Regions from separate parts of the Streptomyces sp. NPDC054770 genome, predicted to be linked through region 1. Evidence: predicted binding sites of a transcription regulator. Region 1 holds the regulator's gene; the other holds the start of a gene.
The links. The regulator HrcA, encoded in region 1, represses chaperone genes, less so after heat shock. The targets are predictions, from matches to a motif close to TTNGCACTCNGNNNNNCNGAGTGCNAA.
Positions count from the first base shown of each region.

Region 1 (5,491 bases):
GACGGAGGCGAACCCGGAGTCCGTCGACCCCGCGTATCTTGCGGCGCTGCGGGAGGGCGGCTTCAACCGGATCTCCTTCGGCATGCAGAGCGCCCGGCAGCACGTGCTGCGGGTGCTCGACCGGACGCACACCCCCGGGCGCCCCGAGGCATGCGTCGCCGAGGCCCGCGCGGCCGGCTTCGAGCACGTGAACCTCGACCTGATCTACGGCACCCCGGGCGAGTCCGACGACGACTGGCGGGCCTCCCTGGACGCGGCGATCGGGGCCGGTCCCGACCACGTGTCGGCGTACGCGCTGATCGTCGAGGAGGGCACCCAGCTGGCCCGCCGGATCCGCCGCGGCGAGGTCCCGATGACCGACGACGACGTCCACGCCGACCGCTACCTGATCGCCGACTCGGTGCTGGCGGGGGCGGGTTTCGACTGGTACGAGGTGTCGAACTGGGCCACCTCCGAGGCGGGCCGCTGCCTGCACAACGAGCTGTACTGGCGGGGCGCGGACTGGTGGGGTGCCGGGCCGGGCGCGCACTCGCATGTGGGGGGCGTGCGCTGGTGGAACGTGAAACACCCGGGGGCGTACGCGGCGGCGCTGGCGTCCGGGCGGTCGCCGGGGGCCGGGCGGGAGGTCCTGTCGGACGAGGACCGGCGGGTGGAGCGGATCCTGCTGGAGCTGCGGCTGCGGGAGGGGGTGCCGCTGGGGCTTTTGAAGGAGGAGGGGCTGAAGGCCTCGCGGCGGGCGCTGGGGGAGGGGCTGCTGGAAGTCGGGCCGTACGAGGAGGGGCGGGCCGTGCTGACGTTGCGGGGGCGGTTGCTGGCGGATGCGGTGGTGCGGGATCTGGTGGACTGATCACTCGGGGGAGTGGATCGGTGCGGAACGCCGGTTCGGTCCGTAATCTGCTTCGTACGCTGCTGCCGTAGTTGACGGCGGCAGAAACCGGAGGGCCACGGAGATGACCGCTGTGGACGAGCGCGGGATGACCAAGTTCTTCGAGGGGTTCGAGCCTCCCGAGGGCATCAAGGTTGAGCTCCTCCGGGGGAAATCGTGATGATGGCCGCTCCCGACCTGGTGCACAACCGGATCGTGACGGAAGTGCAGGACCAGATCCCGCGCAAGCGCTGGGAACGTCTCCAGACGACGGATCTGGACATCATTGATGAGGCCAGTGAGCCTATTCCGGACCTAGTGGTGCTGGAACGGGGGGTGGCTCCAGCCTCAGGCAATCTGGTGCCGTCCCAATCGGTCACCTTGGTGGTCGAGGTGGTCTCGAAGACGAGCGTCGACCGGTACTACGGGATCAAGCGGTCCATCTATGCGGCAGGCAAAATCCCTGCTTACCTGATCATCGATCCGATCATGGCGCACTGCGTCTTGCTGTCCGACCCCGTGGGTGAAGGAGACCAAGCCGACTACCGAGGTCAGTGGATTACGAAGTTCGGCGATCCGGTGCTGCTCGAATTGCTCGGCGCCGAGCTGGACACGAGCGAATTCGGGACTCTCACCGGGGTCAGGCGTCACCGGCTCCCGTGACAAAGTCGATCAGCTCCTCCACCCGCCCCAGCAGCTCCGGCTCCAGGTCCTTGTAAGAGCCCACCCGCGCCAGGATCGCCTGCCACACCGCGCCCGTGTTCTCCGACGGCCAGCCCAGCGCGCGGCACACCCCCGTCTTCCAGTCCTGCCCGTGCGGGACGCGGGGCCACGCCTCGATGCCCAGGGACGACGGCTTCACCGCCTCCCAGATGTCGATGTACGGGTGGCCGACGACCAGGGCGTGGTCGCTGGTGACCGACTGGGCGATGCGCCACTCCTTGGTGCCGGGGAGCAGGTGGTCGACGAGGACGCCTAGGCGGGCGTCGGGTCCGGGGGCGAACTCGGCGACGATGGCGGGGAGGTCGTCGACGCCCTCCAGGTACTCCACCACCACGCCCTCGATGCGCAGGTCGTCGCCCCAGACCTTCTCGACCAGTTCCGCGTCGTGCCGGCCCTCCACGTAGATGCGGCCCGCGCGGGCGACACGCGCGCGTGCGCCGGGGACGGCGACCGAACCGGAGGCGGTACGGGAGGGGCGCACCGGCCCCGCGGACGCGGGGCGTACGAGGGTGACGGCCCGGCCCTCCAGGAGGAAGCCGCGCGGCTCCAGCGGGAAGACGCGGTGCTTGCCGAAGCGGTCCTCCAGGGTGACCGTGCCCGCCTCGCAGCGGATCACCGCGCCGCAGAAACCGGTACCGGGCTCCTCGACCACCAGACCGGGTTCGGCGGCCACCTCGGGCACCGGCTTCGGCTTCTTCCACGGCGGGGTGAGGTCGGCGGAGTACTGGCGCATTCGGATGACGATAGGAGAAGCCGATCCGGTGTGCCTACGACACGCCGAAGCGGGCCGCCAGGGCGTCGCGTTGCGCCCGTACGAAGGCCGCGTCCACCACCGCTCCGTGACCGGGCACGTACCGGGCGCGATCGCCGCCCAGGGCGAGCAGGCGGTCCAGGGCCGCGGGCCACCGGGACGGTACGGCGTCGGGGCCGGCCTGCGGGTCGCCGGACTCCTCCACCAGGTCGCCGCAGAACACCACCTCCGGGTCGCCGGGGACCAGGACCGCGAGATCGTGGGGGGTGTGGCCGGGGCCCACATTCGCCAGCAGGGCCTGGCGGCCGTCGCCGAGGTCGAGGGTCCACTCGCCGGAGACCAGGTGGCGGGGGAGCGGGAGGGCGTCCGCCGCCTCCTCGGCCTCCGGCGCCGGCAGACCGTTGCGGATCGCGTCCAGACGCAGTTCCTCCCGGTCGAGGGCGAAGACGGCGTCCGTGCCCACCGCCGCGTACAGGTCCGCGCCCGCGAAGGCGGCCGCCCCGAAGACGTGGTCGAAGTGCGGATGGGTGAACGCGAGATGGGTCACACGGCGGTCGGCCAGCGCCTGCGCCTCCGCGCGCAACCGTGCGCCCTCCGCCAGGCTCGACCCGGCGTCCACCATCAGGGCCGTGCCCACGCCCAGGACCAGACCCGCCGTGCAGTCCCAGCCCGGCAGCCGGCACCGGCCGACCCCCTCGGCCAGCTGCTCCCAGCCCAGCTCTTCCCAAGTCACCGTCATGCCGCGACGCTAGCCGTAGAACGCCATGGGTCCTGACCGACCTTGCCCAGTCAGTACCCCACGGCCGTACACTGGGCCGGGGATGCTGGCACTCGCGTTCGCCGAGTGCCAGACGAAAGACCCGAAGGACCCGAAAGGCCACGGGGACGACTTTCTGGAGGTGTGGCGCGAGAGATGCTGAGTGAACGCAGGCTTCAGGTGTTGCGCGCCATCGTCCAGGACTATGTCGGCACCGAGGAACCGGTGGGTTCGAAGGCGCTGACCGAGCGGCACAACCTCGGGGTCTCCCCGGCGACCGTGCGCAACGACATGGCCGCCCTGGAGGACGAGGGATACATCGCCCAGCCGCACACCAGCGCGGGGCGGATCCCCACCGACAAGGGCTACCGGCTGTTCGTCGACAAGCTGGCCGGTGTCAAACCGATGAGCGCGCCCGAGCGGCGGGCCATCCAGAACTTCCTCGACGGCGCCGTCGATCTCGACGACGTGGTGGCGCGGACCGTCCGGCTGCTGGCGCAGCTGACGCGGCAGGTGGCGGTCGTGCAGTATCCGTCGCTGACGCGGTCGACCGTGCGGCATGTGGAACTGCTGTCGCTGGCTCCGGCCCGGCTGATGCTGGTGCTGATCACCGACACCGGGCGGGTCGAGCAGCGGATGGTCGACTGCCCGGCGCCCTTCGGGGAGACGTCTCTGGCGGATCTGCGGGCGCGGCTGAACAGCCGGGTCGCGGGGCGCCGGTTCTCGGACGTGCCCCGGCTGGTGGAGGATCTGCCGGAAGCCTTCGAGGTCGAGGACCGCGGCGCGGTCTCGGCGGTGCTCTCCACCCTGCTGGAGACACTCGTCGAGGAGAACGAGGAGCGGCTGATGATCGGCGGCACCGCCAATCTCACCCGCTTCGGGCATGACTTTCCCCTCATGATCCGGCCCGTCCTGGAGGCCCTGGAGGAACATGTCGTTCTCCTCAAACTCCTGGGCGAGGCGGGGGATTCGGGCATGACCGTACGCATCGGTCACGAGAACGCCTACGAGGGACTCAACTCAACGTCCGTGGTGTCGGTCGGCTACGGTTCGGGCGGCGAGGCAGTCGCCAAACTCGGCGTGGTCGGACCGACCCGCATGGATTACCCGGGAACGATGGGAGCGGTACGAGCGGTGGCACGGTACGTCGGACAGATCCTGGCGGAGTCGTAAGTGGCCACGGACTACTACGCCGTTCTCGGCGTGCGCCGCGACGCGTCGCAGGAAGAGATCAAGAAGGCCTTCCGTCGGCTCGCGCGCGAGCTGCACCCGGACGTCAACCCGGATCCGAAGACCCAGGAGCGGTTCAAGGAGATCAACGCCGCTTACGAGGTGCTGTCGGACCCGCAGAAGAAGCAGGTCTACGACCTCGGCGGCGATCCGCTCTCGCAGAGCGGCGGCGCGGGGGCCGGGGGCTTCGGGGCCGGTGGCTTCGGGAACTTCTCCGACATCATGGACGCGTTCTTCGGTACGGCGTCCCAGCGCGGGCCGAGGTCGCGTACGCGGCGCGGCCAGGACGCGATGATCCGGATCGAGGTCGAGCTCGACGAGGCGGCCTTCGGTACGACCAAGGACATCCAGGTCGACACGGCGATCGTCTGCAACACCTGTAACGGTGAGGGCGCGGCGCCGGGCACGTCCGCCCAGACGTGTGACATGTGCCGGGGCCGTGGTGAGGTCTCGCAGGTGACGCGGTCCTTCCTCGGGCAGGTCATGACCTCGCGGCCGTGTCCGCAGTGCCAGGGGTTCGGGACGGTCGTGCCGACGCCGTGCCCCGAGTGCGCGGGCGACGGGCGGGTGCGGTCGCGACGGACGCTGACCGTGAAGATCCCTGCGGGTGTCGACAACGGCACGCGGATCCAGCTCGCCGGTGAGGGCGAGGTCGGGCCGGGTGGCGGTCCGGCCGGTGACCTGTACGTCGAGATCCATGAGCTGCCGCACTCCACGTTCCAGCGGCGCGGGGACGATCTGCACTGCACGGTGACGATTCCGATGACGGCGGCGTCGCTCGGTACGAAGGTGCCGCTGGAGACGCTGGACGGGCTGGAGGAGGTCGACATCCGGCCGGGTACGCAGTCCGGGCAGTCGATTCCGCTGCACGGGCGGGGGGTCACGCATCTGCGGGGTGGTGGCCGGGGTGACCTGATCGTGCATGTCGAGGTGACGACGCCGACCAAGTTGGACCCGGAGCAGGAGAGGCTGCTGAGGGAGCTGGCGAAGCTGCGTGGGGAGGAGCGGCCGACGGGGCAGTTCCAGCCCGGTCAGCAAGGGCTGTTCAGCCGGCTGAAGGACGCGTTCAACGGGCGTTGACGGGGTGCCGTGAAGGGGCTTCGCCCCTTCGACCCCACCAGGGGGCTCCGCCCCCTGGACCCCCGGGCCCTATGCCCACCCACCA
Region 1 is NZ_JBSHBL010000112.1:8-5,498, reverse strand. It holds gene hemW (radical SAM family heme chaperone HemW) at 1-847, shown strand, start outside; partial or broken gene ACWGKQ_RS47670 (Uma2 family endonuclease) at 951-1,528, shown strand; gene ACWGKQ_RS47665 (DUF3097 domain-containing protein) at 1,506-2,321, opposite strand; gene ACWGKQ_RS47660 (MBL fold metallo-hydrolase) at 2,356-3,078, opposite strand; gene hrcA (heat-inducible transcriptional repressor HrcA) at 3,253-4,269, shown strand; gene dnaJ (molecular chaperone DnaJ) at 4,270-5,406, shown strand.

Region 2 (5,491 bases), on a different contig from region 1:
AGATGACCGGGAACTCCGGGGACACCGACTCACGTACGGCCGCCACGATCTCCGCGGCGAACTTCGTACGGGCGACCGGGTCGCCGCCGTACGCGTCGGTGCGGCGGTTGGTGCCCGCCCACAGGAACTGGTCGAGCAGGTAGCCGTGGGCACCGTGCAGCTCGACGCCGTCGAAGCCGATGCGCTCGGCGGCGGCCGCGGCCTCGGCGAACGCGCGGATCACGTCGTCCAGGTCCTGCGAGGTCATCGCCCTGCCCTCGCCCTCGGTGCCGTCCAGGCGGATGCCGGAGGGGCCGACGGCGGGGGCGTCCGCGACCGGCGCCTGGCCCTGCTTGCGGACCATGCCGATGTGCCACAGCTGCGGGACGATGGTGCCGCCGGCCGCGTGCACGCCCTCGGCGACCTTCGCCCAGCCCGCCAGCTGCTCCTCGCCGTGGAACCGCGGGACGCGGCTGCTGCCTCCGGCCGAGTCGTGGCCGACGTAGGTCCCCTCGGTGACGATCAGACCGACACCGGCGGCGGCCCGGCGGGAGTAGTACGAGACCACGTCCTCGCCGGGGATGCCGCCGGGGCTGAACTGGCGGGTCATCGGCGCCATCGCGATCCGGTTGGGGACCGTGAGCCCGTTCAGGGCGATGGGACGGGAGAGGATCTCGGCCGCGCGGGAGGCGGGGGGCGTGGTGACGGTCACGTGGGGGGCTCCTCGTGAATAGGTCGTGTATCAGACGGTAGTCGTATACCAGACGGTATGTGCACACGCATCGAGTGCACGTCTGTGCACAACGACCTGCCCGGTCGTGCACATTCCCGGTCCCGCGCGGGTGCCGTGTGACCCCGGACACGGCCCCGAGGCCGACAACGCACGACGGAATGCACGACGAAGGGCGGCACCCCCTGTCGAACAGGGAGTGCCGCCCTCGGTGCTGCGTCGGAACCGCCGAGCCGTCAGGCTCAGAAGTCCATGTCACCGCCCGGCATGCCGCCCGGAGCGGCCGCGGCGGCCTTCTCCGGCTTGTCGGCGATGACGGCCTCGGTGGTGAGGAACAGCGCGGCGATGGAGGCGGCGTTCTGCAGGGCAGAGCGCGTCACCTTCGCCGGGTCGATGATGCCCTCGGCGATCAGGTCGACGTACTCGCCGGTCGCGGCGTTGAGGCCGTGACCCGGGGTGAGGTTGCGGACCTTCTCCACCACGACGCCGCCCTCGAGGCCGGCGTTCACGGCGATCTGCTTCAGCGGGGCCTCGAGGGCGAGCTTCACGGCCTGCGCGCCGGTCGCCTCGTCACCCTCCAGCTCCAGCTTCTCGAACACCTGGGAGGCCTGGAGCAGGGCCACGCCACCACCGGCGACGATGCCCTCCTCGACGGCCGCCTTGGCGTTGCGCACGGCGTCCTCGATGCGGTGCTTGCGCTCCTTGAGCTCGACCTCGGTCGCGGCACCGGCCTTGATGACGGCGACGCCACCGGCGAGCTTGGCCAGGCGCTCCTGGAGCTTCTCGCGGTCGTAGTCCGAGTCGGACTGCTCGATCTCGGCGCGGATCTGGTTGACCCGGCCGGCGACCTGGTCGGACGAGCCGGCGCCGTCGACGATGGTGGTCTCGTCCTTGGTGATGACCACCTTGCGGGCCTTGCCCAGCAGGTCGAGGGTCGTGTTCTCGAGCTTGAGACCGACCTCCTCGGAGATGACCTCGCCGCCGGTGAGGATGGCGATGTCGTTCAGCATCGCCTTGCGGCGGTCGCCGAAGCCCGGGGCCTTGACCGCGACGGACTTGAAGGTGCCGCGGATCTTGTTGACGACCAGGGTCGACAGGGCCTCGCCCTCGACGTCCTCGGCGATGATCAGCAGCGGCTTGCCCGACTGCATGACCTTCTCCAGGAGCGGGAGCAGGTCCTTGACGGAGCCGATCTTCGAGTTGGCGATCAGGATGTACGGGTCGTCGAGGGACGCCTCCATACGCTCCATGTCGGTGGCGAAGTACGCCGAGATGTAGCCCTTGTCGAAGCGCATACCCTCGGTGAGCTCCAGCTCCAGACCGAAGGTCTGGGACTCCTCGACGGTGATGACGCCTTCCTTGCCGACCTTGTCCATGGCCTCGGCGATGAGCTCGCCGATCTGGGTGTCGGCGGCGGAGATGGAGGCCGTGGAGGCGATCTGCTCCTTGGTCTCGACGTCCTTCGCCTGCTCCAGGAGGGCACCGGAGACCGCCTCGACGGCCTTCTCGATACCGCGCTTGAGGGCCATCGGGTTGGCACCGGCGGCTACGTTGCGCAGGCCTTCCTTGACCAGGGCCTGGGCGAGCACGGTCGCGGTGGTCGTACCGTCACCGGCGACGTCGTCCGTCTTCTTGGCGACTTCCTTGACCAGCTCGGCGCCGATCTTCTCGTACGGGTCCTCCAGCTCGATCTCCTTGGCGATGGACACACCATCGTTGGTGATCGTGGGGGCGCCCCACTTCTTCTCAAGGACGACGTTGCGGCCCTTGGGGCCGAGGGTGACCTTGACGGCGTCGGCGAGCTGGTTCATACCGCGCTCAAGGCCGCGCCGCGCCTCCTCGTCGAACGCGATGATCTTGGCCATGTGAAGTGGTCCCTCCAGGACTGGGGGTGAGTCTTCAGGACCGCGCCCGCGCCCGCGACGGACGGCTCGCCGACCCGTGGGTTCCTTGCCCCACCCGGCCTGCGGGCCTCACCGACCCGGTCCTTCGTTGTCACTCTCACCTTCAGAGTGCTAACGCCAATGATTAGCACTCGCCCTAGGCGAGTGCAAGCGGCTCTCGAGGACTGGGGCCGAAGAGAGGGGCGGAGAGACGGGCGAAGAGGTGAATGAAGAGGGGCCGAAGAGGTGGCGAAGAGGTGCTCGGACATGCCGAAGGGCCCGTACCCCGGGAGGCACGAGCCCTTCGAAGAAGTACAGAAGAACGTCGCTGTCAGTCGGCGCGTGCTTCAGCCGGTCGCCAGCCGGACCATGTCCGCCTGCGGCCCCTTCTGGCCCTGCGAGATCTCGAAATCGACTCGCTGACCCTCCTCCAGGGTGCGGTACCCGTCCATCTGGATCGCGCTGTAGTGGACGAAAACATCCGCACCACCGTCGACCGCGATGAAGCCGTACCCCTTCTCCGCGTTGAACCACTTGACGGTGCCCTGAGCCATGCCTAACTCCCCTATTACTGGCCCTTGCACAGATCCACACTTCGCGGATCCGGGTCAGACCTCACCCCCCAATGGTTGGGGGCGTGCGCCGGAACGCGTCGACCGCGGCTGAATGTATCTGTCCAACTGCCCTCTGCAACAGGTCAATCGGACGAGAATTCTGGACGGGCGCGGTCCGGAATGTAGCGAGAATTCGGCCGAATTCAGGGCAAGTCGGGCTCTATAAAGGCCACAAAAGCCGCATTCAACCCGTGCACTTTGGCTACTTCTTGTCGGGCCTGCGGTATGAATTCGGGGCTTCCGACCTGGAGATCGGGACCGCGTTCCCCAACTCTACCGCGCTCAACCCCACAGAATTGCCCCCTCCACTTCTCTCACGGAGGGGGCAATCGGATGAACACTCGGTGATCGGCGTTACCGAAGGTAATGTTCGGTCATTCGATCAGCCTGTCATGCAGGTCAGCGGGTCGGCGGGTCAGCCGCCGGCGACGGCCGGGATGATGGAGACGCCGGCCCCGTCCGGGGTGACGGTCTCCAGGCCCTGCTCGAACCGCACGTCGTCGTCATTGACGTACACATTGACGAACCGGCGCAGCTTGCCCTGGTCGTCCAGGACGCGCGCGGAGATCCCGGTGTGCTTCTTCTCCAGGTCGGAGATGACCTCGCCGAGGGTGGCGCCTTCGGCGGTGACTTCGGCCTGGCCGCCGGTGTAGGTGCGCAGGATGGTGGGGATGCGAACGGTGACGCTCACGTTTTTACCTCCGGTCTGGGCAACGCCCTATTTCTCGGGGGACTCAGGCGAGCCCGGCTTCGCGGAAAGACTCCAGATTCGGGCGAATGGTCGCGGTGAGCCCGGTACCCGCGACGGCGTCCAGCGTCTTCAGTCCATCACCGGTGTTGAGTACAACGACCGTCTTCGCCGGATCAATCAACCCATTCTCAATGAGCTTCTTGGTGACTCCAACCGTCACCCCGCCGGCGGTTTCCGCGAAGATTCCCTCGGTCCGCGCGAGCAGCTTGATCGCGTCGACGACCTGCTCGTCGTTCACGTCCTCCACCGCGCCGCCGGTGCGCCGCGCGATGTCGAGGACGTACGGCCCGTCGGCCGGGTTGCCGATGGCGAGCGACTTGGCGATGGTGTTCGGCTTCTGCGGGCGGACCACGTCGTGGCCCTCCTTGTAGGCCACCGACACCGGCGAGCACCCCTCGGCCTGGGCACCGAAGATCTTGTACGGCTTGTCCTCGACAAGACCGAGCTTGATCAGCTCCTGCAGACCCTTGTCGATCTTCGTGAGCTGCGAGCCGGAGGCGATCGGGATCACCAGCTGGTCCGGGATCTGCCAGCCGAGCTGCTCGCAGATCTCGTACGCCAGGGTCTTGGAGCCCTCCGCGTAGTACGGCCGCAGGTTGACGTTGACGAAGCCCCAGCCCTCGCCGGCCGGGTCGCCGATCAGCTCGGAGCAGAAACGGTTCACGTCGTCGTAGTTGCCCTCGATGCCGACGAGCTCGCCGCCGTAGACCGCGGCCATGACGACCTTGCCCTGCTCCAGGTCGTGCGGGATGAACACGCAGGAGCGGAAGCCGGCCCGGGCGGCGGCGGCACCGACCGCGCCGGCCAGGTTGCCGGTGGAGGAGCAGGAGAGGGTGGTGAAGTCGAAGGCACGGGCGGCCTCGATGGCCTGGGCGACGACGCGATCCTTGAAGGAGTGCGTCGGGTTGCCGGAGTCGTCCTTCACGAAGAGCTTGCCGGCGTCGACGCCCAGCTCGCGCGCGAGGTTGTCGGCCTGGACGAGCTTGGTCCAGCCGGGGTTGATGTTCGGCTTGGTCGCCACGTCCGCGGGGACGGGCAGCAGCGGCGCGTAGCGCCAGATGTTCGCGGGACCCGCTTCGATCCGCTTGCGGAGCTCCTCGGTGTCGTAGGCCGAGAAGTCGTACGCGATCTCCAGCGGGCCGAAACACTCCTCGCAGGCGAACACCGGGCCGAGCGGCACCCGGTGACCGCACTCGCGGCAGCTCAGAGCGGTGGCGGGACCGAGGTCGACGGTGGATTCCGTGGTGCTTGCAACAGTCTGCACAGCCATGTGAGGCGAGGCCCTTTCTCCTCATCTTCCTCACGACGCATCTCGCCGTGAGACGGATTTGGCACCTTCCCTAGCCGGGAGCCTCGCGAGCGATCGACACTGATCGGCGATCTACGAGTAACCGACTGGAGGGTTGCCGGGGCTTCAACGGGCCGTTTCCCTCTGCCCCTCTGGATGAGCTGTATGCGGTTGTCAACGCCGGGTGACCCCAGGACATGCGATGGTCATCGGCGTTGTTCAAGACTGTAACCGAAGGCCAGGACA
Region 2 is NZ_JBSHBL010000005.1:117,305-122,795, forward strand. It holds gene ACWGKQ_RS07140 (NADH:flavin oxidoreductase) at 1-691, opposite strand, end outside; gene groL (chaperonin GroEL) at 952-2,574, opposite strand; gene ACWGKQ_RS07150 (cold-shock protein) at 2,940-3,146, opposite strand; gene ACWGKQ_RS07155 (ubiquitin-like small modifier protein 1) at 3,622-3,897, opposite strand; gene thrC (threonine synthase) at 3,941-5,227, opposite strand; SAM riboswitch class I at 5,246-5,408, opposite strand.
Region 2: the regulator HrcA is predicted to act here: its motif matches at 2,738-2,764, upstream of groL (chaperonin GroEL).